Regions from separate parts of the Chelatococcus sp. YT9 genome, predicted to be linked through region 3. Evidence: predicted binding sites of a transcription regulator. Region 3 holds the regulator's gene; each other region holds the start of a gene.
The links. Region 3 encodes LexA, which represses DNA repair genes until DNA is damaged. Its sites were predicted from a motif close to TGTTCNNNNTGTGTTCNG; they were not measured.

Region 1: the regulator LexA is predicted to act here: its motif matches at 5,845-5,862, upstream of ssb (single-stranded DNA-binding protein).
Region 2: the regulator LexA is predicted to act here: its motif matches at 4,980-4,997, upstream of recA (recombinase RecA).
Region 4: the regulator LexA is predicted to act here: its motif matches at 5,804-5,821, upstream of KIO76_RS11765 (ATP-dependent helicase).

Annotation. Positions count from the first base shown of each region.
Region 1 covers NZ_JAHBRW010000001.1:53,703-61,631, forward strand. The annotation lists gene KIO76_RS00245 (threo-3-hydroxy-L-aspartate ammonia-lyase) at 1-161, opposite strand, end outside; gene gyrA (DNA gyrase subunit A) at 501-3,260, opposite strand; gene KIO76_RS00255 (esterase-like activity of phytase family protein) at 3,779-4,888, shown strand; gene ssb (single-stranded DNA-binding protein) at 5,071-5,586, opposite strand; gene uvrA (excinuclease ABC subunit UvrA) at 6,410-7,929, shown strand, end outside.
Region 2 covers NZ_JAHBRW010000001.1:2,705,157-2,713,085, forward strand. The annotation lists gene KIO76_RS12310 (flagellar biosynthetic protein FliO) at 1-681, opposite strand, end outside; gene cckA (cell cycle histidine kinase CckA) at 1,170-3,695, shown strand; gene KIO76_RS12320 (NAD(P)H-dependent glycerol-3-phosphate dehydrogenase) at 3,718-4,818, shown strand; gene recA (recombinase RecA) at 5,120-6,205, shown strand; gene alaS (alanine--tRNA ligase) at 6,508-7,929, shown strand, end outside.
Region 3 covers NZ_JAHBRW010000001.1:4,061,104-4,069,032, reverse strand. The annotation lists gene KIO76_RS18805 (dipeptidase) at 1-100, opposite strand, end outside; gene KIO76_RS18800 (cupin domain-containing protein) at 199-750, opposite strand; gene KIO76_RS18795 (ABC transporter substrate-binding protein) at 926-2,437, shown strand; gene KIO76_RS18790 (tautomerase family protein) at 2,491-2,709, opposite strand; gene KIO76_RS18785 (tautomerase family protein) at 2,752-2,967, opposite strand; gene KIO76_RS18780 (tautomerase family protein) at 3,227-3,532, opposite strand; gene KIO76_RS18775 (ABC transporter permease) at 3,483-4,388, opposite strand; gene KIO76_RS18770 (ABC transporter permease) at 4,398-5,315, opposite strand; gene lexA (transcriptional repressor LexA) at 5,770-6,471, shown strand; gene KIO76_RS18760 (ComEC/Rec2 family competence protein) at 6,449-7,929, opposite strand, start outside.
Region 4 covers NZ_JAHBRW010000001.1:2,575,464-2,583,392, reverse strand. The annotation lists gene KIO76_RS31590 (AsmA family protein) at 1-3,057, opposite strand, end outside; gene KIO76_RS11775 (FAD-binding oxidoreductase) at 3,316-4,746, opposite strand; gene KIO76_RS11770 (hypothetical protein) at 4,893-5,192, opposite strand; gene KIO76_RS11765 (ATP-dependent helicase) at 5,832-7,929, shown strand, end outside.

The DNA.
Region 1 (7,929 bases), 4.0 Mb from region 3:
AAGGCGCCGACGCGCTGGAGATTTTCCGCCTTGAAGAACAGCGATCCTCCCACCCTCTCATCTGCCGTGCGCGAGCGCAGAACAGGCGTGCGATGCGCGATGTTCGCAATGCGCTCGGACGCGCGGGCAACATCATCATAGGTCGGAGCTGAGATCGACATGGGCGGCCCAAAGCAGTGGAACGGAAATTCGCGCCATCCTGCCATAACGGCTTCAAGCTTCAATATGACAGCGGCGTTGCCCGAGCCGACGGGCCATGCCGCGGCCGCGCTAGAGCTGCGGACAGCGCCTTAGATCCACATTGTGGCGGGAACCGACAACGACAACTATGGGTCACAAGACGCTCATTAAACACTGCAATGAATCGAATTAATATATTGATATTAGTGTATTTTTCATCATCCGGCCTTCCATCGCGCTCTGCCGTGTTCCAGTAAAAAGCCCCGGCAATCGCCGGGGCTTCTCATGTTGCCGGAAGATCGAATATTCAGCGAGACTGCCTATTCATCAGCGTCCCCTCCATCGGCGTCGTCAATGTCCGCGCCATCCTCGCTGCCGTCGTCGCTGATGTGCTCGACAGAAACCACCTTCTCATCGTCAGCGGTGTTAAAGACGATCACGCCCTGACTCGAACGGCCGACGATACGAATGCCATCCACCGGCACGCGGATCAGTTGGCCGCCATTGGTGACGAGCATGATCTGGTCGTTGTCCTCGACGGGGAAGGATTCCACCAGCGCGCCGTTGCGATTGTTGACCGCCATCGCCACGATGCCTTTGCCGCCACGGCCGGTGACGCGATATTCATAAGCCGAGGAACGCTTGCCATAGCCGTTTTCGGACAAGGTGAGCACGAACTGCTCCGCCGCGCCCATGGCTGCGTAGCGCTCCTGCCCGAGCTCAAGCGCACCGCTTGTCTCCTCGGCATCGGTGTCGACCTGGGCCTCGGCCGCGTCGCCGTTGGCAGCTTCGCCATTGGCGGCACGGCGCGCGGCACCCGCCAGCTTGAGATAGGCCGAACGCTCGTCGGCGGAGGCCTCCACATGGCGCAGGATCGCCATGGAGATCACCCGGTCGCCGGCAGCGAGCGCGATGCCACGCACGCCGGTGGAGTCGCGTCCCTTAAAGACACGCACGTCCGTCGTCTCGAAGCGGATGCACTGGCCCTTGGCCGTCGTCAGCAGAACATCGTCCGTCTCCGTACAGATGCCCACATCGACGATGGAGTCGCCCTCGTCGAGCTTCATGGCGATCTTGCCGGCGCGATTGACCTGGACGAAGTCCGACAGCTTGTTGCGGCGCACGCCGCCGGAAGCCGTCGCGAACATCACATCCAGCGTCGCCCAGCTGGCCTCATCCTCCGGCAGCGGCATGATGGTCGTGATGCGTTCGCCTTCCACCAGCGGCAGCATGTTGACGAGCGCCTTGCCGCGGGCGTTCGGCGCCGCGAGCGGCAGGCGCCACACCTTTTCCTTGTAGACCTGGCCGCGGGAGGAGAAGAACAGCACCGGCGTGTGGGTGTTGGCGACGAACAGGCGCGTGACGAAATCCTCGTCGCGCGTCTGCATGCCGGAGCGGCCCTTGCCGCCGCGCCGCTGGGCGCGATAGGTCGAGAGCGGCACGCGCTTGATGTAGCCGGCGTGGCTCACGGTGACGACCATGTCCTCGCGCTGGATCAGATCCTCATCGTCGACATCCGAATCCCAGTCGAGAATCTCGGTGCGCCGGGGAGTGGCGAAGGCATCCTTGATGGCGGCGAGTTCATCCCGCACGATGCCTAGGATGCGCGTGCGGGAGCGCAGGATATCGAGATAGTCGGCGATCTCGATCGCCAGTTTGTTCAATTCGTCAGCGATCTCATCACGGCCGAGAGCCGTGAGGCGCCGCAGCGGCAGGTCGAGGATCGCCCTTGCCTGGGTCTCCGACAGCCGGTAGGTGCCATCCTCGGCGACACGATGGTTCGGATCGTCGATGAGGGCGATCAGAGCAGCGACATCATGCGCAGGCCAGTGGCGCGCCATCAGCGCTTCACGGGCAGAATTGGTGTCGGCTGACGAGCGGATAAGCTGGATGATCTCGTCGATATTGGCGACCGCGATGCCGAGGCCGACCAAGATATGGGCGCGATCGCGGGCCTTGTTGAGCAGATATTTCGTGCGCCGGGAAACAACCTCCTCGCGGAAATCCACGAAAGCGCGGATCATGTCGTAGAGGTTGAGGAGTTCCGGCCGGCCGCCGTTCAGCGCCACCATATTGGCGCCGAAGCTCGTCTGCAGCGCGGTGAAACGGTAGAGCTGGTTCAGAACCACATCGGCCACCGCGTCGCGCTTCAGCTCGATCACGATGCGCATACCGTCGCGATCGGACTCGTCGCGCAGGTCGGCGATGCCCTCGATCCGTTTCTCGCGGACAAGATCCGCAATCTTCTCGATCAGCGCCGCCTTGTTCACCTGATAGGGAATTTCGGTGACGATGATCGCCTCGCGATCCTTCCGGATCTGCTCGACAGAGGCGCGAGCACGCATGATGATCGAACCGCGGCCGGTCGAATAGGCCGAGCGGATGCCGCCGCGCCCGAGGATGGTCGCAGCCGTCGGGAAGTCCGGCCCCGGGATGATCTCGGTCAGCGCCTCAAGGCTTATCTCCGGATCCTCGATATAGGCGAAGCATGCATCGACCACCTCGCCGAGATTATGCGGCGGGATGTTGGTCGCCATGCCAACGGCGATGCCGCCCGCGCCATTCACCAGGAGGTTCGGGAAGCCTGCCGGCAGGACCGTTGGCTCGCGCTCGCTGTTGTCGTAGTTGTCCTGGAAATTGACCGTATCTTTGTCGAGATCGTCCAGCAGCGCCATTGCGGGCTTGGCGAGACGCACCTCGGTGTAGCGCATGGCCGCCGGCGGGTCGGCATCGACAGAGCCGAAGTTCCCCTGCCCGTCCAAAAGCGGCAGGCGCATGGAAAAGTCCTGCGCCATGCGCACCAGCGCGTCATAGATCGACTGGTCACCGTGCGGGTGATATTTACCGATCACATCACCGACCACGCGCGCCGACTTGCGATAAGGTTTGTCGGGCGTATAGCCGTTTTCGTACATGGAATAGAGGATGCGGCGGTGCACCGGCTTGAGTCCGTCGCGCACATCCGGCAAGGCGCGGCTCACGATCACGCTCATGGCGTAATCGAGATAGCTGCGCTTCATCTCATCGGAGATCGACACCAGAGCGATGTCGCCGCCGATCTTCTCGTCATCATCTGCCAAGAGAGAATTCCAACAAAAATCTCAGGAAGGGGCTTTTGGAGCGTCCCGAACGGATCCCGTCCGCAATGAGGGGCAGCCTATGCCACGATAGCCATTCCATTCAGGCCCCAGCCCAGCGGCCGTGCCCCGTCCGCATGATGGGGAAACGCACCTGATTCAACGAGTTCATGAGCGATCTCATCGAAAAAAGGGATGCACTTTACCAGTACCAAGCTCTAGCGCATCCGTCCGTGAAAAGCCAGCATTGAGGCCCCCTGTTCACGATTTAATTATCGATATATATCAATATCTTATCCATTGCGGGTAATTCGGTCTGCATCCACGCGCCGCTCTCGCGACGCCCAGCCACCGATTTCGATGATTCGCGACGCATTTTTCGTGGAGGTTCGTCGCCTGGAAAAGCCGCTTGAAGCACATCGCGAGGCTTCCTGGGCTGTCACCGGACCGTCGCCGGATCGGCCTACGGTCGCGCTCGTCAATGTGCCAAGGTCGCTGGGAACGGGCCCGGAGGAACAGCTATGTTGAGATCATGCCTCCTTCTTCCGGCTGCCGTTCTGGCCAGCTTCATCCCTGCGGCTCTCGCCGCCGAAAACATGTCCGGCACCCTGACGCTACGCTTCATCGGCGAGAAGAGCATTCGAGCTCCTCTCGACGTGGACGGAACGCGGGTCGGCGGGCTCTCCGGGCTCGCTTTCGACGCAGCCAGCGGACGCTGGATCGCTCTCAGTGACGATCGCTCGGAGAAGGCGCCCGCTCGCTTCTACAAGCTGACGCTCGACTATGACGCCTCGGGCTTTCGCGCGGTGACAATCGACCAGGCCGTGCCCCTTCGTGACGCCGATGGGAAGCCATTCCCGACACGACGTGTCGACCCGGAGGCGCTGCGCCTCGATCCGGGAAGTGGCGCGCTCTACTGGACGAGCGAAGGGGACGCGACCGCCGGGATCGACCCCGTGCTGCGGGCCAGCACCGCTGACGGGCACCATCTGCGCGAGATCCCGCTGCCTGCCCGCTACCGCGTCAGCACCGATGGCAAACGCGGGCCGCGCAACAATCTCGCCTTTGAAGGACTGGCGCTGACCCCGGACGCGGGAACATTGATCGCGGCGCTGGAGAATGCGCTGGTTGAGGACGGCCCTAAGGCCTCACTGACTGAAACCAGCCCTGTACGTGTTTCCACCTTCAACATGGTATCCGGACAGGCCGGCCCCGAATGGGTCTATGTCACGGATCCGATCCGCATGGCCCCTGCCAAGCCCGGCGGCTTCGCAGACAATGGCGTCTCCGACATTCTCGCTCTCGACGAAGGATCCCTGCTCGTCATGGAACGCGGCTACAGCGCGGGCAAAGGAAACGATATCCGTCTTTACCGTGCGGACCGGCGGAATGCGACCGACGTTTCCGCCATCGACGCTCTTTCCGGCGCAAGCTGGGTGCCGCTCGCGAAAACGCTGGTCCTGGATCTTGCCACCCTCGGCACAGCGCTCGACAACTTCGAGGGCATGGATTTCGGCCCCCGGCTGAATAACGGCAACCGCACGCTGGTGATCGTCTCCGACGACAATTTCAACGAGGCGCAGACCACGAAATTCCTGGCCTTCGAGGTCATCGAAACAGGCGGGACATAAGGCCTATCGACATTCACGCTCTTGGCGCGGATGTAATGCGGCCTCATCCGGACGTTACCGCTCCAACAGGACGGCGCCGTGTAACGGAAGGTGGGCCCCTTGGGCCGTACCGTTACCGGATCCCGGCGCGAGCCCGCGCTCGTCCCAGATGACGTCGCGGGCTATCGATGCGTGTTGTTGGGCTAGAACGGAATATCGTCGTCAAGGTCACTGGCGTATTTTGAACCGCCGCTCGCGGCCGGGCGCCGGTCCGGGGAGCGCTGCTCCATGGGCGAGGCCCGACCAAAGTCGCCTCCACGCGAGCCCCCATAGCTGTCGTCCTCAATGGCCCCACCGCCTTCGCCGCCGCGGCTGTCGAGAATCGTGAGCTCGCCGCGAAAGCGCTGCAGCACGATCTCCGTCGTGTAGCGCTCCTGACCATCTTTGTCCTGCCATTTGCGGGTCTGCAGCTGCCCCTCGAGGTAAACCTTCGATCCCTTGCGCAGATATTGCTCGGCGATCTTCGCGAGATTTTCGTTGAAGATCACTACACTATGCCATTCCGTGCGCTCCCGGCGCTCACCGGTGGCCTTGTCACGCCAAGTCTCCGAGGTGGCGATGCGCAGGTTGACGACGGGGTCGCCCGAGCCGAGCCGACGAGTCTCGGGGTCGCGCCCGAGATTCCCCACCAGAATAACCTTATTGACGCTGCCTGCCATCACGGACCTCCACGGCCAAGCCGAACCAACTAATCACGAACGCAGCCACACAGTCGGAAACCAATCGGGCGCATAAGAGCTACCCAGGCTCTCCTGACGTGGGCACCGGGATTTGGCTCAGCAAATTCCAAAGCCTACACTTGGTCCGGACACTAGCCGATCATCCCCGCTGCCGTCGCCCGAAGGCACCGGCTTGTCCACATGCAATGGCAGCCGTGATGACAACCCGCAACACGCCCGAACCGCGGCGCGATAAAATGTTCCCTTTCTGTTCTAGACAGAATATCCAAAGTCTGCAACTCTCCGTGAGCCAGAAAAACTCATCGACCAGTCCGGGAACGGAGCCGTAGCGTCGGCATGGGCGCTCCGGTGAGATCCTGGTCGGCAGGATGTGGGGATTGCGGAGGCTAACCCGTGATCGGCCCAACCAGCGTGCCTGACCGCAGCGCCCGTGTCCGGGGATTTCCCGTCAGATACGCAGCCACTGGCATAAATGGAGTGGAAGGCCCATGTAGTTGCCCGAACCTGCCCTTGAATACGGGGTTACGATCTCGTCCTTCCCGCAAGCGACAAGCCATGCGAGAAGAACGGGCTCATTCTTCAAGTCGTTCGTCGTTCAGCGCTCCAGGCGCCGTCCGCTCCTGTCGATCCCACTTGTCCGTTGAGAGCCATGGCTCAGAAATCGAAGAAGAATCCCGCAGCCACCGTTTCCGCGGCGGCCAAGTCACTGGCTCCCGAGGCGCCGGCCGCCAAGGCACGGACCGCGAAGGAACCCGCGGCCGAGACATCCGTCGCGGGGATCTCCGTCGCGAGGTCTGCAGTCATGCTGCCCGAAAGCAAGCGCCTCCGTCATGACGGCCCGACGCGCATGCTCACCATTCGCGGAGCGCGGGAGCACAATCTCAAGAACGTCGACCTCGCGGTTCCGCGAGACAAGCTGGTCGTCTTCACGGGCCTTTCCGGGTCGGGCAAATCCTCACTCGCTTTTGACACGATCTACGCAGAGGGCCAGCGGCGGTACGTCGAATCGCTTTCAGCCTACGCTCGGCAGTTCCTCGAGATGATGCAGAAGCCGGACGTCGACGAGATCGACGGTCTGTCGCCCGCGATCTCCATCGAGCAGAAGACCACGTCGAAAAACCCGCGCTCGACCGTCGGCACCGTCACTGAAATCTATGACTACATGCGCCTTCTCTGGGCGCGCGCCGGCGTGCCTTATTCCCCGGCCACCGGCCTGCCCATCGAGAGCCAGACCGTCAGCCAGATGGTCGACCGCATCCTGGCCTTGCCGGAAAAGACGCGCCTCTACCTGCTCGCGCCGGTGGTGCGAGGCCGCAAGGGCGAGTATCGCAAGGAACTTGCGGACTTCATGAAGCGCGGCTTCCAGCGCGTGAAGATCGACGGGACCTATTACGAGATCGCCGACGCACCCAATCTCGACAAAAAGCTGAAGCACGACATCGATGTGGTGGTTGATCGCGTCGTCGTTCGCCCCGATATCGCCGCGCGCCTCGCGGAGTCGCTGGAGACGGCGCTGGAGCTCGCCGAAGGCATCGCGGTTATCGAATTTGCCGATGAAACAGACGCCAAAGGCAGTCCACGCCGCGATGTGCTCTCGTCGAAATTCGCCTGCCCGGTGTCCGGTTTCACGATCCCGGAGATCGAGCCGCGGCTTTTCTCCTTCAACAATCCCTACGGCGCCTGCCCGGTCTGCGACGGGCTCGGGCATGAGATGCGGATCGATCCCGACCTCGTGGTGCCGGATCATACACTGACATTGCGCGGCGGCGCGATCGCTCCTTGGGCGCGCTCGACGTCGCCCTATTACGGCCAGACGCTCGACGCACTGGCGCGCCACTATGGTTTCTCCGTCACGAAGCCGTGGAGCGAGCTTCCGGACAAGGCGCGGGACGTCATCCTTTACGGCAGCGGCTCGACCTCGGTGCGCTTCTCTTACGAGGACGGACTGCGCGCCTACGAGGTCAACAAGCCCTTCGAGGGCGTGATCTCAAACCTCGAACGCCGCTGGAAAGAAACCGAAAGCGACTGGGCACGCGAGGAGATCGGCCGCTTCATGAGCGAGACGCCCTGCGCGGCCTGCGGGGGGCACCGGCTCAAACCGGAAGCGCTCGCGGTCAAAGTGGGCCGTCATCACATCAGCGAGGTGGCGCAACTGTCCGTGCGCGCTGCCCGGGACTGGTTCGATGCCGTTCCTGATCAGCTCAACGCCAAGCAGAACGAGATCGCCGGTCGTATCCTCAAGGAGATCCGCGACCGTCTGGTGTTTCTGCTGGACGTCGGCCTCGACTATCTCACCCTGGCGCGAGCCTCCGGCACCCTCTC
Region 2 (7,929 bases), 1.4 Mb from region 3:
TATGGTTGACCCCGGTCGCGACGACGCGCCGGGCCGGGCCGTCAAATTGCCTATATCGGTCTGGGATAGTCGCTCCTCAAGTGCCTTCTCGGCTGCGGGAGGCACCTCCCGCCTGAAGACGTCCAGCGAATCGCGAGGTTGAGAATCACGGGGTCCGGGATCGCGTGACGGAGCGGCAGTTGCGGGCGATGCGGGTTTGCGTCGCTCGACCGGGTCCGTCTGGCGCAGATCCGGTTGCGGCGTGAAGCGAGCTTCGCCCCGGCGGTCGGAAGAAGGAACCTCGCTGCCCGGCAGGGGGGCGGACAAAGCCAGATCAAGAGGAAGCTGAGAGGCCTCCTCCATCGCCTGCTGCAGGTTGCCGACCGGCGAGAGCGCGCGCTGGCCGCCGCGCGAGATCCCACTTTCGACCACGATGTCGGTGGGGCCGCCGACCATGACGAGATGCTCGACATTGTCACGTCGCAGCAAGATCAGCTGTCGCCTTTGGTCCAGGTCGAAGGTGTCGACCACAGCAAGGCGAGGCTGTCTGCTACGCGACGAGACGTGATTCGCGCCTCCAGCGCGAGGCGCGGTGATGCGACGCAGGACGACAGCAAAGGCGACCAGAAGCGCGAAAATGATGATCAGCGCGATAAGGTATTGGACCGCCGCTGAGATTTCTAAGCCGAAAAAGGACTGCACCTCACGTCTCCCGTTGGTCCCACCACCGACATGCGGGGATACTTCGAGACGTTGTCACAGTACGTTTTTTGCGGCGCAAGGTTAACCCGCGGTTAATGCAAACCACATAGATTTTTGCCTCGTCATCCCTTCCCGCTGGCGCTTATGAGCGCAAACAGGCACAAGCGAACGGACGCGCCAGATCATGACCCGGGACGAGTTTCGATCGATTGAGGCGGGCGAGCCCGTCTTTCGATCCGAGATCGCTCATCGTCATGGGCGGCATCCCGGGTGTTCCCGCCCGCCGGGCGACGCCGGGCGGGAGACGACCGATGAGGTGCCGGAGCCTTTTCGTGTGGCTTCCTCGTTCAGCAACGAGGCTCGGCTTTGGGGCTAGACACGATGATCCTGCCCATTCATTGGAATAGGGACCTCTCGGGCAAGTGCCCGGGGGGCTGGGGAAGGGCTGGTGCGTCCAGCGCGCGCGATAGCGTACGAGAGGTCCGGGAATGAGCGATACGAGCGTGAACAGGTCGATCGACCGATCTGATCGCCCGGGCCATGCCGGCTTCGTGCTCCTGCTCGCGGTCGTACTGATCGGCGCGGTGGTTGCTTTGAGCTTCGTCGCCAGCGATGCGGCGCAGCCGCTCATCGTGGGTTTCCTGGCAATCCTTGCCATGGCCGGCGTGTTCAGCCTGTTCGGTCTTGCGATCGGCTTCGTGCAGCTCAGCGGTCGCGGCACGCGCAATGACCTAACGAAGCATCTCGTCGATACGGCGCCGGAAGGTATCATCGTTGTTGGTGCGGACAGCCGCGTGACCTATGCGAATGAGGCTTACCTGACGCTTTCCGGGAGCGCCAAAGGTGGAGATGTCCGCATCGTGGAGCGGCTTTTCTCCGGCAGCGCCGAGGTGTCGGAGGCGATCTATCGCCTCGCCCAGGCGGCCCGTGAATCGCGGGTCGCCACGGAGGAAATCCGGCTGCAGCCGGGCCTGACTGGCAACGACGCGGGCTGGTACCGGGTGCGCGTGCGCCCGTTGCCGCGCCCTGGCAGCCGTGCGGCAACGGTGTGGAGCGTCGTGGACGTGACCCGCGACCGCGAGCGCCAGGAGAACGTCTTCCAGGAACTGCAGCATGCGATCGACTATCTGGACCATGCGCCGGCCGGCTTCCTCTCGGTCGATGCAGCTGGCGACATCGTCTATATGAATGCGACGCTCGCCACCTGGCTGGAGCATGATCTCGCGCAGGTCGGGTCGGGCGGTCTGAAGCTCGGCGATGTTGCTCCCGCCAACGCGGCGGCGCTGATCGCAGCCGTGAAGGGCGCGCCGGGCGACGTTCACACGGAGATTCTCGATGTCGATCTGCGGCGGCGCGGCGGGAAGTCGCTGCCGGTACGGCTCTTTCATCGGGTCGCAATCGGCGCCGACGGCGCCATCGGGCCTTCACGCACGCTCGTTCTCAACCGCTCGCCCGGAGAGGACGTTGCCGAAGGGCAGCGAGCCGCCGAGGTCCGTTTCGCGCGATTTTTCAACAATACGCCGGTGGCCATCGCCACCGTCAGCCGGCACGGGGCGATCACGGGTTCGAACGGCTCATTCGCACGTCTTTTCGGCTCGGCGCTCGCGAAGAGCGACGGCGGAGAGCGCTCGCTGTTCGAGATGGTTGTGGAGCGCGACCGCGAAGCGCTGAGCAATGCGTTGGCGGCGGCCGCTGCCGGCCGCGACGAGATTACGCCCATCGAGGCGACTGTCGACGGTGAGGGCGGACGTTCGGCCCGGCTCTATATAACCGCGGTCGAGGACACGGAGGGGGACGGCGCCGGTGAAGTCGCCATCATCTACGCGTTGGAAACCACGGAGCAGCGTGTCCTCGAAGCGCAATTCGCCCAGGCGCAGAAGATGCAGGCGGTGGGACAGCTTGCCGGCGGCGTGGCGCATGATTTCAACAACGTGCTGCAGGCGATCATCGGCTACTCGGATCTCCTCCTCGCCAATCATCGCCCGACAGATCCGTCATTCCAGGACATCATGCAGATCAAGCAGAACGCCAACCGGGCCGCGAGCCTGGTGCGGCAGCTGCTGGCTTTTTCACGCCGCCAGACCTTGCGGCCACAGGTTATCCAGCTCAGCGACAGCCTGTCGGACCTTTCGCTCCTGCTGAAGCGCCTCCTGGGCGAGCATGTTACGCTGGATTTGCACCATGGCCGCGACCTCTGGCTGGTCAAGGCGGACGTGAACCAGTTCGAGCAGGTCGTGGTCAATCTGGCGGTCAATGCCAGGGATGCCATGACAGACGGTGGAACCCTCACCATTCGCACCGCCAACGTGTCCGCCGCCGAGAGCGAGAAGCTCGGTGAAAAATCCATGCCCGTGGCCGATTACGTGCTGATCGAGGTGGCTGACACCGGCACGGGCATACCAGCCGACGTGATCGACAAGATCTTCGAGCCGTTCTTCACCACCAAGGAGATCGGCAAGGGAACGGGCCTTGGCCTCTCGACGGTCTATGGCATCGTCAAGCAGACCGGCGGCTATATCTTCTGCAACAGTGAGCCGGGTACGGGCACGACATTCTCGATATTCCTGCCACGGCACCAGCCGGTCGTCGTCGAGGAGCCCGTGAAGATCCAACCCGGCAAGGCGCAGATGCCGGACCTCACCGGGCGCGGCACGATCCTTCTGGTCGAAGACGAGGAGGCGGTGCGCGCTTTTGCGGCGCGCGCGCTCGCCACACGCGGTTATACTGTGCTGGAGGCTGCGTCCGGCCGCGAGGCTCTCGCTGTCCTTGACGAGCGCGCGGCACCCATCGATCTCGTCGTTTCCGACGTGGTGATGCCGGAAATGGATGGGCCGACCCTGCTCGGCGAGCTGCGCGGCCGACAACCCGATCTGAAGGTCATCTTCGTGTCCGGCTACGCCGAAGATGCGTTCAAGAAGCACCTGCCCGAGGGCGAGGACTTCACCTTCCTGCCGAAGCCCTTCAGCCTCAAGCAGCTCATCGAAGCTGTGAAGGGCGCGATGGTCGGTCGCTGATCGGACATGTGGAGCGAGAAAGGTGGTCGAAGGTATGGCCTCGGAGCATAGGACTGCGCGGAAGATCGACACGGTCGCTGTGGTCGGGGCAGGGGCCTGGGGCACCGCCCTCGCCATGACCGCCGTGCGGGCCGACAGATCCGTGCGCCTGTGGGCGCGAGAGCCCGAGGTGGTCGCGAGCATTCGCAAGAGCCGTGAGAACACGCTTTTCCTGCCGGGTCATCACGTTCCCGAGGCCGTTGCCGTGGACAACGATCTCGCTGCCGTCGTAGGGGGCGCTGATGTTGTCCTCATCGTCGTCCCCTCGCAGTTTCTGCGTAAGACCGCGGAGACCCTGCGGCCGCTTCTCGCGCCGGAGACGCCTGTCGTCATCTGTGCGAAGGGCATCGAGCGCGGCAGCGGCCTCCTCCTCGCGGCGGTCGTCGAAGAGGCCCTCCCGGGCCATGCGCTCGCCGTGCTTTCCGGCCCGACATTCGCCGGCGAAGTCGCGGCGGGCATGCCGACCGCCATCACGGTGGCCTCTGCCGACGCGGCCATTGATCCGCAGACATCGCTCGCGGCAGCAGTTGCGGTCGCGCTCGGGACCCAGGCTTTCCGACCCTATGTGTCCGACGACGTCGTGGGGGTTGAGGTTGGCGGCGCGGTCAAGAACGTGCTGGCAATAGCCTGCGGCATCGCGACCGGGCTTGGTTTTGGCGCGAATACGCGGGCCGCGCTGATCACACGCGGCCTCGACGAGATCAAGGGTTTGGCGGAGGCGCTGGGCGGGCGACGCGATACGGTGACGGGCCTGTCCGGGATCGGCGACCTGACCTTGACCTGCTCCAGCGAACAGTCGCGCAACATGCGTTATGGCATGGGCCTTGCGATCGGGCGCGCGCCGAGCGAGATGTTCGGTGGGCGCCCCGTGGTGGTGGAGGGGGTCGAGAACGCCCAGTCGGTGACGGATCTGGCCCGCAGCCTGAATGTCGATATGCCGATCTGTGAGGCAGTCCGGGCCGTGGTTCTGGACGGGCAACCCATTGCCGATGTCATGGCCGCCTTGCTGACACGCCCGTTCCGGGCCGAGCCCCACGGCATGGACCTCAGCCTTGCGCACGCGCCGTCTGATCAGAAAGCCTGAGGCCGACTTCTGCTATCATTAGGCGCTCGGTGTGTGGGCGGACGGGCTTGCCGAGAGGCTCCGGCTGGCGCCCAGCTCTGCGCTTGTTTGGCATCCTTCTTCTTCCTTTTGCAGTCATCATGATGCGCAAGAGGAGAATGATGCTAGGGATACCAGGAAATGAGAACAAAAAAAGAACTTGCGAGCGAGAACAAAGAGAGTACATTCGAAGGGCGCGTTGGATTGCCCACAAGCTCTCGGCAAGCGCTGAACGCCTAAGCGTTGAGTTTCATTCTCGCCTCATGCCATAAGGACGATAGTGATGTCCCAGTCCAGCCTGCGACTCGTGGAAGGCAGCTCCATGGATAAATCGAAAGCCCTTGACGCCGCGCTCTCGCAGATCGAGCGCGCTTTCGGCAAAGGCTCGATCATGCGTCTCGGCAAGAGCGACAAGCCCATCGAAATCGAGACGGTGTCGACAGGCTCGCTCGGTCTCGACATCGCCTTGGGCGTCGGCGGCCTGCCACGTGGGCGCATCATCGAGATCTACGGGCCGGAGTCATCGGGCAAGACAACGCTCGCCCTTCATACGATCGCCGAGGCGCAGAAGAAGGGCGGTGTCTGCGGCTTCATCGACGCCGAGCATGCGCTCGATCCGGTCTATGCCCGGAAGCTTGGCGTGAAGCTGGACGATCTGTTGATCTCGCAACCGGATACCGGCGAACAGGCGCTCGAGATCGCGGACACACTGGTGCGTTCAGGAGCCATCGACGTTCTCGTGGTCGATTCGGTGGCCGCCCTGACCCCGCGGGCTGAGATCGAAGGCGAGATGGGCGATATGCAGCCCGGCATGCAGGCCCGGCTGATGAGCCAGGCGCTGCGCAAGCTGACGGCTTCCATTTCGCGTTCCAATACCATGGTCATCTTCATCAACCAGATTCGAATGAAGATCGGCGTGATGTATGGTTCTCCGGAGACGACGAGCGGCGGCAACGCGTTGAAGTTCTACGCATCCGTGCGTCTCGACATCCGCCGCGTCGGTGCGATCAAGGACCGTGATGAGACGATCGGCAACACCACACGCGTCAAGGTGGTGAAGAACAAGGTCGCTCCTCCCTTCAAGCAGGTCGAGTTCGACATCATGTACGGCGAAGGCGTATCGAAGGTCGGCGAGCTTATCGACCTCGGCGTCAAGGGCGGCATCGTCGAGAAATCGGGCGCGTGGTTCTCTTACGACAGCCAGCGTCTCGGCCAGGGGCGCGAGAACGCCAAGCAGTTTCTCCGCAGCAATCCCGATGTCGCCGATCGCATCGAGCTCGCCATCCGGCAGAACTCCGGCGTGCTTGCCGATCGCATTCTTGAGAATGCCGAACCCACGGCCGAGGATCTGGATGAGGGCGCAGCCTGATCGGCTTTGGATTAGGCGAGAGGGGCTGTTACGGGAAAGCGGCCCCACGACGCCGGGGCTGCCTTGCCCCGGCGGTGTTGCGCGAGGGCCGCGTTTTTCGGTGCTTCGTAGATCACGATGCAAAGTAGGCCATAGAACCTATCGACAGGTTGACGCGAGGGCTCTAGAAACACCGGCTGTTGCCAAGCTCATCGCTTTCCCCGTAAGTCCGCTTTTCGGGCGGGGCCTTGCCCTTGAAAGAATGCTTGGCAGCGAGAAGGCGGCGCGAGGCGTGCCGTCGCTGGTGTGCGGATGTGGACCGAATGAGCGGCGTTAACGAGATCAGATCGAGCTTCCTCGACTATTTTGCCAAGAGCGGCCACGAGGTTGTGCCTTCGAGCCCGCTCGTGCCGCGCAATGATCCGACATTGATGTTCACCAATGCGGGCATGGTGCAGTTCAAGAATGTCTTCACGGGTGTCGAGACGCGGCCTTACAAGCGCGCGACGACATCCCAGAAGTGCGTTCGTGCCGGTGGCAAGCACAATGACCTCGATAATGTCGGCTATACCGCCCGTCATCACACGTTCTTCGAGATGCTGGGAAACTTCTCTTTCGGCGATTATTTCAAGGCCGATGCGATCGAGCTTGCCTGGAAACTCGTAACCCGTGAGTTCGGGCTGCCCGAGAAGAAGCTTCTCGTGACGGTCTTTTCCGAAGACGACGAGGCTCATGGACTGTGGAAGAAGATCGCGGGTCTGTCCGACGACAAGATCATTCGCATCCCGACCTCCGATAATTTCTGGCAGATGGGCGATACGGGCCCCTGCGGTCCCTGTTCGGAGATCTTCTATGATCATGGGGACCACATACCGGGCGGCCCTCCCGGTAGTCCCGATGAGGACGGGGACCGTTTCATCGAGATCTGGAATCTCGTCTTCATGCAATACGAGCAGCTGGCGCCGGGCAATCGCGTGGTGCTTCCGCGACCCTCGATCGATACCGGCATGGGTCTCGAGCGCATCGCGGCCGTGCTGCAAGGCACGCACGACAACTATGCGACCGATCTCATGCGGGCGCTGGTTGTGGCTGTCGCCAATTTCACGGGTGTCGATCCAGACGGGCCGCAGAAGGCGAGCCATCGCGTCATAGCCGATCACCTCCGAGCGTCCGCGTTCCTCGTCGCCGACGGCGTGCTGCCGTCGAACGAGGGACGTGGCTATGTGCTGCGACGCATCATGCGCCGCGCCATGCGCCACGCCGAGCTCCTCGGCGCGCGCGAACCGATCCTCTGGCGCCTGGTGCCGGCCCTGGTTCGTGAGATGGGTCAAGCCTATGGCGAGCTGGTGCGCGCCGAGGCTCTCATCACAGAGACCTTGCGGCTTGAGGAGACCCGCTTCCGCAAGACGTTGGAGCGCGGCCTGTCGATCCTCGAGGATGAGGCGCGGGCGCTGAAATCCGGCGACAAGCTGTCGGGCGAGGTTGCCTTCACGCTCTATGATACCTACGGCTTTCCGCTCGATCTCACGCAGGACGCCTTGCGTGCGCGGGATATCGGTGTCGACGTGGATCGCTTCAACGCGGCCATGGAACGTCAACGCGAGATGGCGCGGGCGGGCTGGTCCGGGTCCGGCGAGGCGGCGACCGAGGCTGTGTGGTTCAGCTTGCGGGACAGACTCGGGGCGAGCGAATTCCTCGGCTATGACACAGAGGTCGCTGAGGGGGTGATTACCGCGCTCCTGCGC
Region 3 (7,929 bases):
TGAGCGCGGTGATACCCCCCTCATGGGTGCGCACCATCTGGTCGCGGTTCATTGATGCGCAATTCAGGCCGTCTATGACGATGTGGGACACTTCGGACACCTCCGGATTTCCTCTGTTCTTGATCGGCCGCCCCTGGTTGTGTGGGGCCCGGCGTCTATGCGGCCAGAAAAGGCAGACGACTGTCAGCCGGCCCGGCGCTACTTCTCGTCGCTGCGAAACAGAACCCACATCACCTTCGTGGGAATGGGGCCTGCATTGTAGTATTTATGGGGGCGCTGGCTGGCGAAGCGAAAGCAATCGCCCTGGCCCAGAACGTAACGCCGCCCATCGACGAAGAAATCGAGGCTTCCCTCAAGGATAACGCCAGCTTCCTCACCCTCGTGGACGAAGCTCTCGTCGCCCGATTTCCCGTTGGGCTCGATCGTCATCATGTAGATGTCCAAGCGCGGCGTGCGACGGAAGGGCGTGAGCAGTTCCTTCGTGATTCCCGTTTGCGCCAACTCAATGCGCTTGCGGTCCTTGACGCGCGCAATGGGCCGTTCGCTGTCCCCCTCGTCAAACGGCGGCTCGAACAGGTCAGCGATGTCCACATCGAGACCGTAGGCAAGCCGCGCGAGAACGCGCACGGATGCGGAGGAAAGGCCTCGCTCGATCTGGCTGATGAGAGCGATCGACAGCCCGGCTCGTTCCGCAACTTCCTTCAGGGAACGACCGCGCGCCAGGCGGAGCTGGCGAATGCGATCACCCACAGAGATGTCCGTTTCACGGTCCAGGGCGGCTGAATTGCTGGCGAGGGCAGGAATGGGCGTGACCTTCGATGCTTCATAATGAATTGGGTGACATTACGATATTTGTGAAATTTTCTTTTGTAAATTCAAAAAATAGCGATACGCTCGTCATAATTTAACTTCCGAGGAGAATAAGATGCGCCCCAACCTGCGTGCACTTGCGCTTGCGGTGACGCTTCCCTTCATGGCCTCCGCATTGCCCTTGTCGGCCAACGCCGTGGCGGCGACCCTGACCATCGCCCAGCCCTACGACCCAGCGGATCTGTTCGGCACACTGTCGACGAACAACCCGTCCTTCGCGATCCTGGAGCCGCTGTTCTTCAACAATCCGGTCAGCGGCAAGATCGAACCTCTCCTGGCGGAGAGCTTCGAGAAGGTGTCCGAGACTGAGATCCTCATCAAGCTGCGCAAGGGGGTCAGCTTCACCAACGGCGAGCCGATGAATGCGGATGCCGTGGTCCATAGTCTCCGCATCTTCATGGACCCAAAGATCGCGTCCGCTTACACGGTCTATTCGACTGGTCTTGCGGGCGCCGAGAAGGTTGATGATCATACGGTCCGCCTTCGTCTCAAATATCCCTACCCTGCCCTTGAACTGATGCTTGCGCAGGTGCTCGTGACACCACCTGCCTATTGGGCAGAGGTCGGACCTAAGGGCTTTGGTCAGAAGCCGATCGGCACCGGTCTTTTCAAGCTGACCGAGTGGGTCAAGGACGACCGGCTCGTGATGGACAAGAACACGGGATACTGGGGCAAGTTGCCGGAAGGCATCGATCGGCTCGTTTGGAAGGCCGTGCCGGACGATACCGCGCGCGCTGCGGGTCTTACGACGGGCGAATATGGGCTTGCCGTCAACCTGCCGGTGACCACGGCGATCGAGCTCGAGGCGCGTCCGGATTTGAAGCTGATCGGCGTCGACAGCTATCGGGTATTCCAGGTCGTGCAGTCGTCGCTTGAAACCCACCCAGGCCCTGTTCAAGACAAGCGCGTTCGCCAGGCGCTGAACTACGCAATCGATAAAAAGGCGATCATCGACAACCTCTTCTTCGGCAAGGGGGGGATGCTCCACGGCCAGATCCTGCGGAAGAACCAGCTCGGCTTCGATCCCTCGATCGACGACTATCCCTACGATCCCGCCAAGGCAAAGGCTCTGCTTGCAGAAGCAGGCTTTCCCAGCGGCTTCGAGGTCGGTTTCAAATGCCCGTCGAACCGTTATCCCAATGATCGTGAGCTTTGCGAAGCCATTGCCGGCATGCTCGATAAGGTCGGCGTGAAAACGAAGATCACCTCGCTCGAGTCAGGCGAATTCCTGCGTCAGTTCATCGCTCGCGAGCTGGCGCCTCTCGGCTTGATCGGCCTTGGGGTTCCCGATGATCCAGGCTTTGCGATCGCTGCCTATCGTTCGGACTATCGCTACTCCTATATCAAGAACGCCGAGCTCGATGCGCTGATCGATGCCGGAGCACGCGAGACCGACCGTGCCAAGCGCGACGAGATCTATAAGAAGGCGATGCGCATCATGCATGATGAGGCGCCGATCATATTTCTGTTCGCTGGCGTCGAATTCTACGGAACGACCAACAAGCTCGAGAACTTCAAGCCGAGCGGCGACCAGCGCTTCTATTTCTATAATACTTCGCTGAAGTAGATCACGCCTCGGTTCAGTGATGAGGGCCCGGAATAAAATCCGGGCCCCTTTTGTTATTCCTTATTGCCGAGCGTGACGAGCCCCGGGCCGTGGCGATCTAGCTGCAGGTTGCCCCCGATCGCCCAATCCGTGCGCTCGTAATCCTCAAACAGCACTGTCACCCACTCGGCTTTGGCGCCGAGGGTCGCAATGGCAGCCTCCGTAAAGGCCTTCGCCGCCCGCCGCTTGGTATCCACGTTGCGGCCTTTTTCCATCTGAATGGTGATGATCACTGTCGTGATGCCTTTTGCTCGTGAGGGGAGAGGTATGCGCTATCAGCCGTGGTGGCCGGGTTTCAGCGGACCGTGGCGGTCAAGTTGCAGGTTGCCGCCGATCGCCCAGTCCGTACGCTCATAGTCGCGGAACAGAATGGTGACCCAATCGCGCTGGCCCCCGAGCGTTGCCACGATGGCGTCGGTTACAGCATTGGCGACTTCCCGCTTTTTCTCCACGGAGCGGCCCTTGTCGAACTGAATGGTGATGATGGGCATCGATTAATCCCTGTCTGGCTGGTGATGGTTACGAACATCGGGTGGATATCCCCCTGCTTTTCCGATCTTGATCGATGCGGCTCAGGCTCAGCTGAGAAGATATACCCCTCGAAATACTCAGGCGTTTGGATCGTCACTTTAAGGATTCGGCCGGATTTCCCGCTTGTTTCGAGCCGGTCCGCGTGTTGAGACTGGCTCTGCTTCGGAACAGCCAAAGCCAATTCATGGCCCTGGATCGGCCTGAGGCCTCCTGTAGGCCTTAGGACTCCTGCGCTTTCGCGGCCTTCTCGCGCGCCGCATGGCGGTCGAGCAGCAATTCGCCGCCAATGGCCCAGTTCTCCTTGTCGTAATTCTCGTAGAGAACGGTGACCCACTCCGGCTTGACGCCGAGCGTTTCAACAGCCGCCTCCGTCAAAGCCTTGGCGCCGGCACGCTTGGTGTCGTCCGTGCGGCTGTTCTCAAACTGAATGGTAATGATCATGGTCGCCCCCTCCTGGGCCGGATCGATCGCGACGTCAGTTATCGGAAATCTGTGGGTCGAGCGCGTCGCGAAGCTCGTCGCCAAGAATGTTGAAGGCCAGGATCAGAAGCGCGATGGCGATGCCGGGGCTGAGTGAGACCGACCACGACAAGCTCATGTATTTGGCGCCGTCGCTGATCATGCCACCCCATGTTGGCGATGGCGGCTGCACGCCAAGGCCTAGAAAGCTGAGCGTCGCTTCCAGGAGGATCATGCGGGCGAGATCAAAGCTGGCATAGACGATCACCGCCGAGAGGACGTTCGGCAGGATGTGCTGCACCATGATGCGCGGCGTCTTCACGCCGATCGCTCGCGCGGCCTCCACGAATTCCTTGTTGCGGACGGACAGTACCGAGCCGCGCACCACGCGCGCGAAGCGCGGCCAGCCCGACAATCCCATGATGATGATGAGATTGGTGAGCGAGGGACCAACGACCGCCACCACGGCAATGACCAGGAGAACCAGCGGAAAGGCGAGCTGGATATCGATCAGCCGCAGGATGACCGCATCCGCCTTGCCGCCGTAGTACCCCGCGATGAGGCCCATCGCGACGCCCGCGAGGCCCGATACGAGGACAGCGAAGATACTGACGAAGAGCGTGATACGGGCGCCATAGATGATGCGGGAGAGAATATCGCGGCCGAGTTGGTCGGTGCCGAGCCAGTATCCCGGCACACCGCGCTCCATCAGCGCCGGCGGACGCAGGCGCAGGGTTAGCTCCTGGGCATAGGGATCATGCGGCGCCAATAGCGAAGGCGCCAGCGCGAACAGAAACCCGATCAAGATGATCAAGAGGCTGAGCTTGGCCGCCTTCTTCGCCACGAGGCGCTTCAGCACGCCGCGCCAGCGGCTTTCGATGGGGGTGGGCTCCGCTGCAGCGACAGGCGGTGACAAGGACATGGCGCCGCCTCAGTTGTAGCTGATGCGCGGATCGAGAACCGCGTAGAGGAGATCGACGACGAGGTTCACGAACACGAAAATGATCGCGAAGGTGAAAACGACTGCCTGCACAACGGGAAAGTCGCGCGCGTAGATCGCTTGGATGGCGAGGCGCCCCACTCCGGGCCAGGAGAATACCGTTTCGGTCACTACGACGCCTCCCATCAGGAGACCGACCTGGAGACCAATAACGGTGAGCACGGGAATGAAGCCGTTCCGCAGGGCGTGGATCCACAGCACGGTGCGCTCACGGGCGCCCTTGGCGCGGGCTGTACGGATATAATCCTGCCGCAGCACGTCGAGCATGCAGGACCGCGTGACGCGTGCGATCAGCGCGACGAGATTGAAGGCAAGGGTCGCGGCCGGCAGAATGAGATTGAGCCAGGAACCGCGTCCGCCCGAGGGCAGCCAGCGCAGCCATACGGCAAAGACAATGATCGAGATGATGCCGAGGTAAAAGCCTGGCAGCGCCTGTCCCATGAGCGTGATGCCGCGAATGGTGATATCGGCGGGCGTATTGCGGCGATAGGCAGCGGCCACCCCCGCCGGCACGCCGATGAAGAGCGCCATGGCCATCGTTGCGGCGGCCAGTTCCGTGGTCGCACCAAGGCGCTCCCAGACGAGGCTCATCGCCGGCTGGTTGAAGCGCAACGAGGAGCCGAAATCGCCCATGAGCCCTTTGGCGAAGAATGTGACGAACTGCTCCCACAACGGCTTGTCGAGGCCGTGCACGGACCGGAAGGCGGCCCTGGCCTCCTCGGTCGCGTTGGTCGGCAACATGAGGTCGGTCGGATCACCGCTTAGACGGGTCAGAAAAAAACACACCAGCATGATGCCGATGAGCACCGGAATCGTGAGGATGAGTCGCTGCACGATGTAACGGCCCATACATAGTTCCCCTGCCACCGTCGCACGTCTTTGAGAGCGACGGATCGCATTTTGCGACCGCTTGATTTGAAGTTGAGACGATCTTATCGGCCATGCTTAAATTCACAAGCATGAATTTCATGATGAACGATATTTCCGATTTAAAATTCACAAATTCGGAAACTGCATGCGCGGCCCCAAGTCATCCGTCCGGAAAGATGGGTGGCAGAGTTCGCAAAGAGAGAGCCTGTTGATCAGCAGAGAGGCGGCATACGGAGCGGCTGAAATCAGCCGCCCGCCTCGGGCGCGTGCTTTCGGGGTTGCGGAACACATAGAGAACAGCTATCGTCGTTCATGATTTGTTTCCTACTTCAGGAGCACAGTATTGAATAGGTGCGATTGCTCCTAAAAACTGATCGATCCTGGTGCTGGATGTGTTGGAAGCGGGCAAACGAAAGGCGGGGGTGGTCACAACATGCTGACGCGCAAGCAGAACGAGCTTCTTCGCTTCATCCACGAGCGGCTGCGGGAAACAAGCGTACCTCCCTCCTTCGACGAGATGAAGGAAGCGCTTGATTTGAAGTCGAAATCAGGCATCCATCGTCTGATCATCGCTCTCGAGGAACGCGGCTTTATTCGCCGGCTTCCTAACCGGGCGCGCGCTCTTGAAGTCATCAAGTTGCCCGATACCGCGATGGCCGCCGTGCCGCGTGGAAAATTCAGCCCAAGTGTGGTGGAGGGGGGCCTGGGACGTGTGCGCAACCTGCCTCCTGCGGCAGAAACCGATGCGCCAAAAACGATTTCGGTCCCGGTGATGGGGCGGATCGCCGCCGGCACGCCCATCTCAGCGATCCAATCGCGCAGCAACACACTGGCCATTCCGGTCGAAATGCTGAGTGCCGGCGAGCATTTTGCTCTTGAGGTCCGCGGCGATTCGATGATTGAGGCCGGCATCCTTGATGGCGACACGGTCGTTATCCGGCGCCAGGACATGGCGGATACGGGAGACATCATCGTTGCCCTGATCGATGATGAGGAAGCGACGCTTAAACGCCTGCGGCGCCGTGGCTCCTCGATCGCGCTTGAAGCGGCTAACCCGGCTTATGAGACGCGCGTGCTCGGCCCTGACCGGGTTCGGATACAGGGCAAGCTCGTCAGTCTTCTGCGTCGCTATTGAGGGGCGCCCTCTCCTCTCCCTCCTCGTTAGCCTCCGGTGCCGCATCGAGAGGATCGAGACTTTGGTGCCTCGAGGATGATGCAGCGGCTGGCGTTTTTGGGTCGGGTGGACGGCCCGCGGGCTGGGCCGGTTTGCCACCGGTGATCCAGGGACGCGATGCGGTGGAGAGCGCCTGAATTCGGCTGAAGCCGGCGCTAAGTGGATCCTCTACGAGCATGATGGCACCGCTGCGGTCGAGAATGGACCGGTCGATGATAGTGGCGGCCTCGCAGGTGCGTGGCGCCTGCAGCGGGCTCACGATGACTGCAGCACGTCGGCAATCCTCCGGGAAGGCACGTTTATCACGCACGAAGGCGATCATCTGACCGCTCTTTAAACGTGCGGTGCAGCCGAGCCGGTCACAGTGTGTGGCATGGCGCAGGGAAGGATCGTCGATAGCCCGCCCGTCACCGTCGGCTCGCAGCCACTGCTCCAGCACAAAGCCCGACGGCTTGCCGAGGACGATGAGCCGGCTGTCGGCGGCGCGCAGGGCGAGGCCGCTCGCGCCACGATCAATGTAAATGTCAGGAGGCTGTGCGCCGTGCGCCATCGCGAGCCCGATTACCGCGGGACACAGCGCAAGCCAGCGCAAGGCTGTTGTCCATAGGGTGATCCAGAGGATGGCGATGACCATCAGGCCGAGAGCGCCTACACCGAAAGCCGGCACGACCACGCGCGAGCGTTCGAGCTCGGCGACCGCGCGGGCGGATGCCAGCACCGGCACTGTGGCTTGGCCGATCAACCACCAGACCGGCCGGTCGAGCTCAAAGAAAGACGCAAAGACGCCGAGCACCGAGAGCGGCATGACCGCAAGCTCGATCAGCGGGAGCGCCATCGCGTTCCCGAGCAGACCAAACGGGTTGAGCGTCTGGAAATGATAGGCGCTAAACGGCGCCGTGGCTATGGTCGCGACCGTAGTGGTCGTGGTGAGCAGAAGCGCCCACCGCCCAACCGACCGCAGGCAGCCATAGCTGCCAGATGAAGGATCTCCGCCGACAAGGAGCCCCGTGGGCTTGACAGCAAAGGCGATCATGCCGGCGACAGCGGCGAAGGACATCTGGAAGCTAGGCCCTAGCAGGGCTTCAGGGCGCAGGGCGAGGCATATGAGTGCGGACAAGGCGAGATTGCGCATCGACAGTGCGGGTCGGTCGATCAGGATCGCGCCCATCATGACAATCGTCATCACGAGAGACCGCTGGGTCGCGACTTCCGCGCCGGAGAACAGACAGTAAGCCGTGGCTCCAAGCATCCCGATGACAGCAGCGATCTTCTTCACGGGCCAGGCGAGCGCGATCGCCGGCCACAGCGAGAGCATGGCTCGCGCGGCCCAGAACAGGCTGCCCGCAGCGAGCGCCATATGAAGCCCGGAGATCGATACGATGTGGTAAATGCCGGCTGCGCGCAAGGCATCGTTGACCT
Region 4 (7,929 bases), 1.5 Mb from region 3:
GAGCTCGCGCGCGACGGTGTCGCGGACCACGGTCGCTTCCGCGCGGATCGGATCCTGCGCCATGAGCTTGCCGATACCCCGCCCCATCCCGGCAGGATCGAGCCGCGCTATAGACGAGCCGACGCTACGCAGCTCGCCCCCACCGGACATGTTGGCGACCAGGGCCGCGACGCTCTCCCCCGAGCTTCCCGCTTCCATGCGGCCGGAAAGCCGCCCTCCAACGCCCTTGCCCAGGATCGCGGCCGCCTCCACATCCTTGAGCGCCACATTGCCGGTCAGCGCAGCAAGGCTGCCCTGCCGCTGGAGCTTCACATTGGCGAGCACGGAACCATTGCCGAAACGCCCGCTAAGATCACGGAGGGCGATGGCATCGGACGTGAGATCAAGAACAAGCTTGCCCTCCGCCAGCGCAACGCCGTCAACGACGTCTAGCCGGCCAAAGCCGAGTTCCAACTTGCCGAACACCGGCGGCATCGCCTGAACGAAGCGCTGTGACGGCCAGATCTGCCCCTTCCCAGGTGGAGGTACCGGCCCCAATGCCAGCGCGGCGAGATCCGCGAACCTTAATTGCGGCACCTTCAGCGCGCCGTCGATCTGGCCAGCCTCGTTGATGGCGAGGCGACCCTCAACGGCGGCGCCCCCGACGTCGCCCTTAAGGCCGGTAAAGACCACACCCTCCTGGGACAGGCGGCCGTCCGCCTCGAGATGCGCGGCCGTCCCTGGCTGAAGGCCCGGAAATGATCGCGCAAGCACCTGCGCCAAAGCTGCGAGGTCGCTCGTCGCGAGCTTCACTTTGCCCTGCGCAAGCGGTGGCATCCCACCGGGCTGAACAGGTCCACCGGGCTGAACAGGTCCACCGAGGCCTCCGGCAACCGAGAGCGTCGCGCCTGCCACCCGCAGCTCCGCCGTGCCGGCGAGATCGGCGAGGGTCCGACCCTTGGCGTCCAAGACGAGTCGCCCTTCGCCCGTGCCGGGAAGGGGTACGACATCGACGCCAAGCTGCCGCAGCAGATCGACACCATCGCGAGCCGTAAGATCCATGCGGATGCTAGCTTCGCCAGCTTGCGCAGCCTGATCCGCTCCAGGCGCAGGCAGACTGAGAGCCGTCCGGAACGCCGTACCGCCGCCCTGCCCTTCAAGGGTCGCGACCACAGGCCCTTGCGCATCCCGCCTCTCGGCTCTCAGGGCAAGCGTCAGCGGGGCGGCCAGTGGCGCGATCCGCTGCAATGTTTCGTTGAAGGACGGCGGTAGGAAACGCGAAGCAAGCGCCGCGATGACGGCCGGCCGCGGAGCCGACAAGCTTCCATCGATTTGCCCGCCATCGCGGCCGATGCGGCCCGCGAGCTTCATATTCGCGCCGTCGACGTTCGTCATCTCGGCGCTGGCGATCGTCAAGGCTTCGGCATCACGCGTGATTCTGGCTTTCAGTCGTCCGCTCGGGGAAGCAATCGTCCCGAAGCGAGGTGCCTCAAGATCGATCGACAGGCCGAGGTCCGCATCTGTCAACCCACCCATGCCGGCGTCCAGCAGGGGCATATTCGCGAGATTAAGCCCTTTGCCGGCGAGTTGCGCGTCAAACCGGGCGCGCTCCGCTCCCGTCGGTGGCGTATAGCGGAACAACCCGGACAACGTCGCATCGCCCGCGGTGAAGCGGATGTTGCGCGCGGCGAGTACCGCCGAGGACAGGGAGAGATCGGCGACGCCGCGCGATGCCGGCAGCGCAGCGATTGCCTCCATCAGCGGCCTGGGAAAACCAATGCGGCCAAGAGACAGGGCGAGGCGCGCCGGCTCCTTGATGCCGAACTGCACACGCCCCAAAAAGGCCGTCTCCGCACCAAAGTCGACGGTGCCGGACGCCTCCAGCCGCGCGTCCCCCGCCCCGGCGAGATGCAAGCGCTCGATCGTAGCCTTGCCGCCCTCGCGGCCGACGACGAGATCGAGCGGCCCAATTTCCTCACCCGCAATGGCGAAGCTCGCGGCCTGGACACCGATGGACGCCTTCAGCGAAGGCAGGATCGAGACAAGACGCTCCCCGATCTCGCCGGTGCGTACCGCGAGATCGGTGCCTTGCGCGATCTCCAGGCGGCGTGACGTCAGAGCCATTGACAATGACGGGCCGCTCCGCCCGAAATCGAGCTCCCCGGCACCTCCCAGCGCCAGGCCGGAGCCACCGGCTGCGTTGGTGACTTCGACGGTTTCCGCTTTCAGACGGCGCCCCACCGTCGTCACTGTCGCTGTGACCATCAGTGCGGGCGGCTGTTGGGCTGCGTCCTGCGCGCTATCGGCACGCACCATCTCGGCCGGCGGTAAGGGTATCACCGCGCCAAGCCGGCCATTGAATCCGGGCGCGAATACGCGTGAACCGCCTTTTGCGGTTGTGCTTGCGGCGAGGAGGAGATCGCCATCAATGTCGAGATGCGGCGAGGTCAGCTCGCCAATGGCGCCTTTGACACGCAGGCGCCCCTCGGCGTCGATCGTGCCGGTGGAAAGGCGCAGCGGCACGTTCCCTACGCGCCCGGCGATCCGCCATGGACCGGCTAGCGCCGTAGCCTGAATCTCGCCGCTGATCGGTCCGATATCGCGGACGCCGCCCTCGGCCTCGATCAGACGCAGCTGCCCCGCTTCCACGACGAGCTTCTCGATCCCGAAAGCGGTGATCGGCATTGGGATCGAGTTGTTGAGCTCGGGGAGCATGATACGTCCGTCGTCGCCCACCACGGCGGTGACCACCGGTCGCTCGAGCCGTGCTTCGACAACCCGGACCGCGCCCGACAGCAATGCGGCCGTTTCCAACTCCACCGACAGCGCGTTGGCCGTGATACCCGGCCGCCCCGCCGCCGGCGCACCAATGGTGACCCGGCCCAACACCACCCGCGGCGAAGGCAAGAGCCTCAGGTTTATGTCCCCTTGCGTTATGACCGGGAGCCCAAGCGCGCGCGACAGCGCCAACTCGACGTCCCCGCGTCGCGCGTCCCAATCGATGAAATAGGGAACCGCGAGAGCCGCGCAGAGCACGAGGACAATCAGGCCAGCGATGATCGTTAGGATATCGCGCACGCTTCTAGACTCATGGGATCAGTCGGTCATGGGCAGTCGGTTGCGAGAGAACGCGGCCAGGCGGCCACCACGGTCAGACCTATAGTAACGGGTTCCCGTCAAAAAATGGCGAGGGACACCAAGTATTTTGGCCAAAACGGTATGAGCTGCGCCGTGAGTCGCCGCGCCGGTACCCACACACCGTGCAGCGAACACATCTTGCGGCACAACTTGCCACACCATAGCGCCCCCGATTGGCATTTCGAGGGCATCTGCGCATTAAACGTCGACGATCTTGCCGGGATTCATGATGTTGAGCGGATCGATCGCCCGCTTGATTCGCGCCATCAGATCAAGCGCCGGCGCGCCATGCTCCGCCTCGAGATAGTGCATCTTCTTCTGACCGACCCCGTGCTCGCCGGTACAGGTGCCGCCCATGGCCAGCGCGCGCATCACGAGGCGCTTCAGAAATGCCTCCAACACTTCGATCTCGGCCGGATCATCGGTGTTCACAAGCGGCTGGACATGGAAGTTACCGTCGCCAACATGGCCAACGATCGGCGCGATCAGCCCGATCTCAGCAATATCAGCCCGAGTCTCTTCGACACAATCGGCAAGCTGCGAGATCGGCACGCAAACGTCGGTGGGCACTGGCCGCGCGCCCGGCCGGAGGGCGAGGGTCGCCCAGTAGGCGTCATGGCGCGCCTGCCAGAGCCGGGAGCGATCTTCCGCCTTGGTCTCCCAGATGAAGGGCCCGCCCCCGAGGTCCTCGGCGATTTCGCCAAAGCGCTCCGCTTGCTCGCGCACGCTCGCCTCCGTGCCGTGAAACTCCAGCAACAGCAACGGACTCTCCGGCAAGCCAAGCTTCGAGTGCAGGTTCACCGCCCGCACCATGGTCTGGTCCAGAAGCTCGATCCGAGCGACCGGCAAACCCGTCTGGATGGTGAGGATAGTGGCATCGCAGGCCGCGTGGACCGAGGGAAACGGGCAGATGCCGGCGGATACAGCCTCAGGAATGCCATGCAGCTTGAGGGTGATGGATGTGATGATGCCGAGGGTGCCCTCTGACCCGACGAAGAGGCGCGTCAGGTCATAGCCGGCGGAGGATTTCTTCGCCCGGCTCGCAGTCTTGACGACCTCCCCCTCGGGCGTGACCACAGTCAAGGACAGAACATTGTCCTTCATCGTGCCGTAGCGCACGGCATTGGTGCCGGAGGCACGCGTCGCGGTCATACCGCCGATGGAGGCGTCCGCACCGGGGTCGATCGGGAAGAACAGGCCCTGATCGCGGAGGAAGTCGTTGAGCTCCTTGCGCGTGACACCGGGTTCGACCACGCAGCTGAGATCCTCCGCGTGGACCGCGATGACCTTCTTCATCAGACTGGTATCGACCGAGATCCCGCCAAGCGGCGCGTTCACATGCCCCTCGAACGACGTGCCCGTCCCGAAGGGAATGACCGGTACCCGATGCTCGGCGCAGAGCTTCACGATCGCCACCACGTCCTCAGTCGTCTCGGGGAACACGACGGCATCCGGGGGCTGGCTCTGTACCCAGGTCAACGTGTTGCTGTGCTGCTCGCGGACCGCATGGCTCGTCACCAGCCGCGACCCGAAGTCGGCGGCCAGCACCTTGATCACGGCTGCGACCGCATCCGGAGAAGGACGAGTGGCGGTTGGCGCGGCTTGCAACATCTCGATCGACCCCTTCATCTTGCCTCACCCGCGACATTCGAGGCGCAGCCGCGGCATGGTCAAGGGCCCTTTTAGCTGCGCTTGCGGACGGTGTCGAAACGAAAACAAGGTATCGGCTCCCGAAACAGCCTTTCGTTGTTCTCGCGGCTGAAGGGCAGAGCGGCCTATCTGCGGAAATTCTGAACCGGCGGCGGCGGTACATAGGGCGGAGGTGTCAGCTGCTGCCGCATCTGCTGGTTGCGAATCTGGTTCATCTGCTGCTGCTGGAGCTGTTGCTGACTGTTGTCCTGCAACTGACGCTCGATGGCGCGGTTCTGTCGCTGGTACTCGCGCTGGAATTGCGCATCGTTTTGGGCATAAGCAAACGAGAGCGTTGCCACCAGCGTCAGGAACGCCCCTGCAGTAAGTCTGAGAAGCCGCTGACCGGGTGTGACCGCCACCTCTTCAACCGATCTCTGCCACATCTTGCCCCGCCTCCATCTATCCTCTACCCCACACGGGGCGGACGTTATTACATATGGTGGCCGACGCCACCGCCACCAAGGGCATGTTGATTGGTTGAAGGCTGTGGGGAGCGCTTCCCGTCTGGCGTCAAGATCGGCCGCACAGGCGTCAGTGCATGCCCCGGTCGAGCGATCGTCTGAACTCCCGCTCGATCTGGCGGTGCCCGCTCTGTTGCTGCTTCTGCCGGTCGAGCGCGTTCTGCATATGCTTCATAATGATTTCATTCTGCCTCCGGAAATCGCGTTCGAACTCGCTCCGATCCGCATCTTCCGCCTGTGCAGCGTTGAAATGAACTGTGTGGCACCAGATTGCGACGGCTCCACAAAGGCCTATGAGCCTCGCCAGGTTGACGAGGCTCGAACATATATCCATGTATCGTGCTTTACGGCTGGATCTCGCGCGAAAATTGTCGTTCATGACTTGACTACACAGATCGAGTGTCTGAGCCCGCAGCGTGGCGACCTTCGTTTCTTGTTATTGTCGCGATGACTTCAGAGCTTGGCCGCTAGCGCGCTCGTTCTGGCGATCGAAGTTCCGCTGCCGGATACGAGCTCAATGGCGCTCTCGACGCCGTTCGCGTTTTGGTCCAAGGTCGCCATATGAATCAAGGCATCAATAGAACCCATCCTCAGCTTGACGGCAGGCCGGACGACACACGTCTCGCGCCGCGCGGCGGGAGCCTCAGCGAGCGCGCCCGGGCGCAGGCCGCACCCGCCGCCTATCTTGCTGGCCTCAACCAGGAGCAGCGCCTCGCGGTGGAGACCACGGAGGGGCCGGTGCTGGTGCTCGCCGGCGCCGGCACGGGCAAAACGAGGGTGCTGACCACGCGGATCGCCCATCTCATCGCGACGGGCCGGGCGCGGCCTTCCGACATCCTCGCCGTCACCTTCACCAACAAGGCGGCGCGGGAGATGAAGGCGCGTGTCGGCCTGCTGGTCGGCCCGGCCGCCGAGGGAATGCCCTGGCTCGGCACCTTCCACGCCATCTCCACCAAGATCCTGCGCCGCCATGCCGAACTCGTCGGCCTTCGCAGCGATTTCACCATTCTCGACGTGGATGACCAGATCCGCCTCCTGAAGCAGGTGATCCAAGCCGCCAATCTCGATGAGAAGCGCTGGCCGGCGCGCCAGCTTGCGAGTCTCATCGATGGCTGGAAGAACCGCGCGCTCGGCCCTGACCAGGTGCCACACGGCGAGGGCGCCGCCTTCGCGAATGGCCGCGGCACTGACCTCTACCGTCACTATCAGGAACGTCTGAAGATCCTGAACGCCGCGGATTTCGGGGATCTCCTGACCGAGACCATCCGGCTGTTCCGCGAGCATCCGGACGTCCTCGCCCAGTATCAGAAGCGCTTCCGCTACATGCTGGTGGACGAATATCAGGACACCAACGTCGCGCAATATCTCTGGCTCCGGCTGCTCGCCCAGGGGCGCGAGCCTGGCCAGCGCAACCTCGCGTGTGTCGGTGACGATGACCAGTCGATCTATGGCTGGCGTGGCGCGGAGGTCGACAACATCCTGCGCTTCGAGCACGATTTTCCGGGAGCCGTGGTGGTGCGACTGGAGCGGAACTACCGCTCGCACGCCCATATCCTTGCCGCGGCCTCGCATCTCATCGCCCACAATGAAGGGCGGCTTGGCAAGACGCTGCGCACCGACGACGAGCCAGGCGAGAAGGTGACGATCACCGGCGCCTGGGATTCGGAGGAGGAAGCGCGCCTTGTCGGCGAGGAAATCGAGGCCTTGCAGGCAAAGGGTCACAATCTCTCGGAGATCGCCATCCTCGTGCGCATTTCGGCACAGATGCGCGAGCTTGAAGATCGCTTGGTGCAACTCGGGCTACCCTACCGCGTGATCGGCGGTCCGCGCTTTTATGAGCGCATGGAGATCCGCGACGCGCTGGCCTATTTCCGCTGCGTCGCCCAGCCTGCTGACGATCTCGCCTTCGAACGCATCCTGAACACGCCGAAGCGCGGCCTCGGCGATGCGACCGTGCAGGTGCTCCATGCCCATGCCCGGGCAGCGCGGATCCCGCTGATGGAAGCGGCACGCTTCATCGTGGAGACAGAGGAGCTGAAGCCGAAGCCGCGCAGCTCCCTGCGCGAGCTGCTGGCAGCTTTCTCGCGCTGGAGTTCGCTGATCGACAGTACGCCGCAGACGGAACTCGCCGAGATGATCCTGGAGGAGTCCGGTTATACGGAGATGTGGCAGAAGGACCGGTCCGCGGAAGCGGCTGGACGGCTGGAGAACCTCAAGGAGCTCGTCCGCAGCCTTGAGGAATTTCCCGACCTCCGGAGCTTTCTGGAACACGTCTCGCTGGTCATGGATGCCGTCGAGAATGACACGGAAGACCGCGTCAGCCTGATGACCCTCCACGCGGCAAAAGGACTTGAGTTCGACACGGTGTTCCTGCCCGGCTGGGAAGAAGGGTTGTTTCCCAATCAGCGCGCCCTCGACGAGAGCGGGCGCGCAGGGCTGGAAGAGGAGCGCCGCCTTGCCCATGTCGGCATCACGCGTGCCCGGCGCCGCGCCAAGATCTATTTCGCCTCCAACCGCCGAATCCACGGCCTGTGGAACGCGACGATCCCCAGCCGCTTCATTGACGAGCTACCTGAAGCCAATGTGGAGGTCACCGAGGCCCCTGCCGCCTTCTCCTACGGCGGTTACGGCAAAAGCCGCTTCGATGACGTGGAATCGT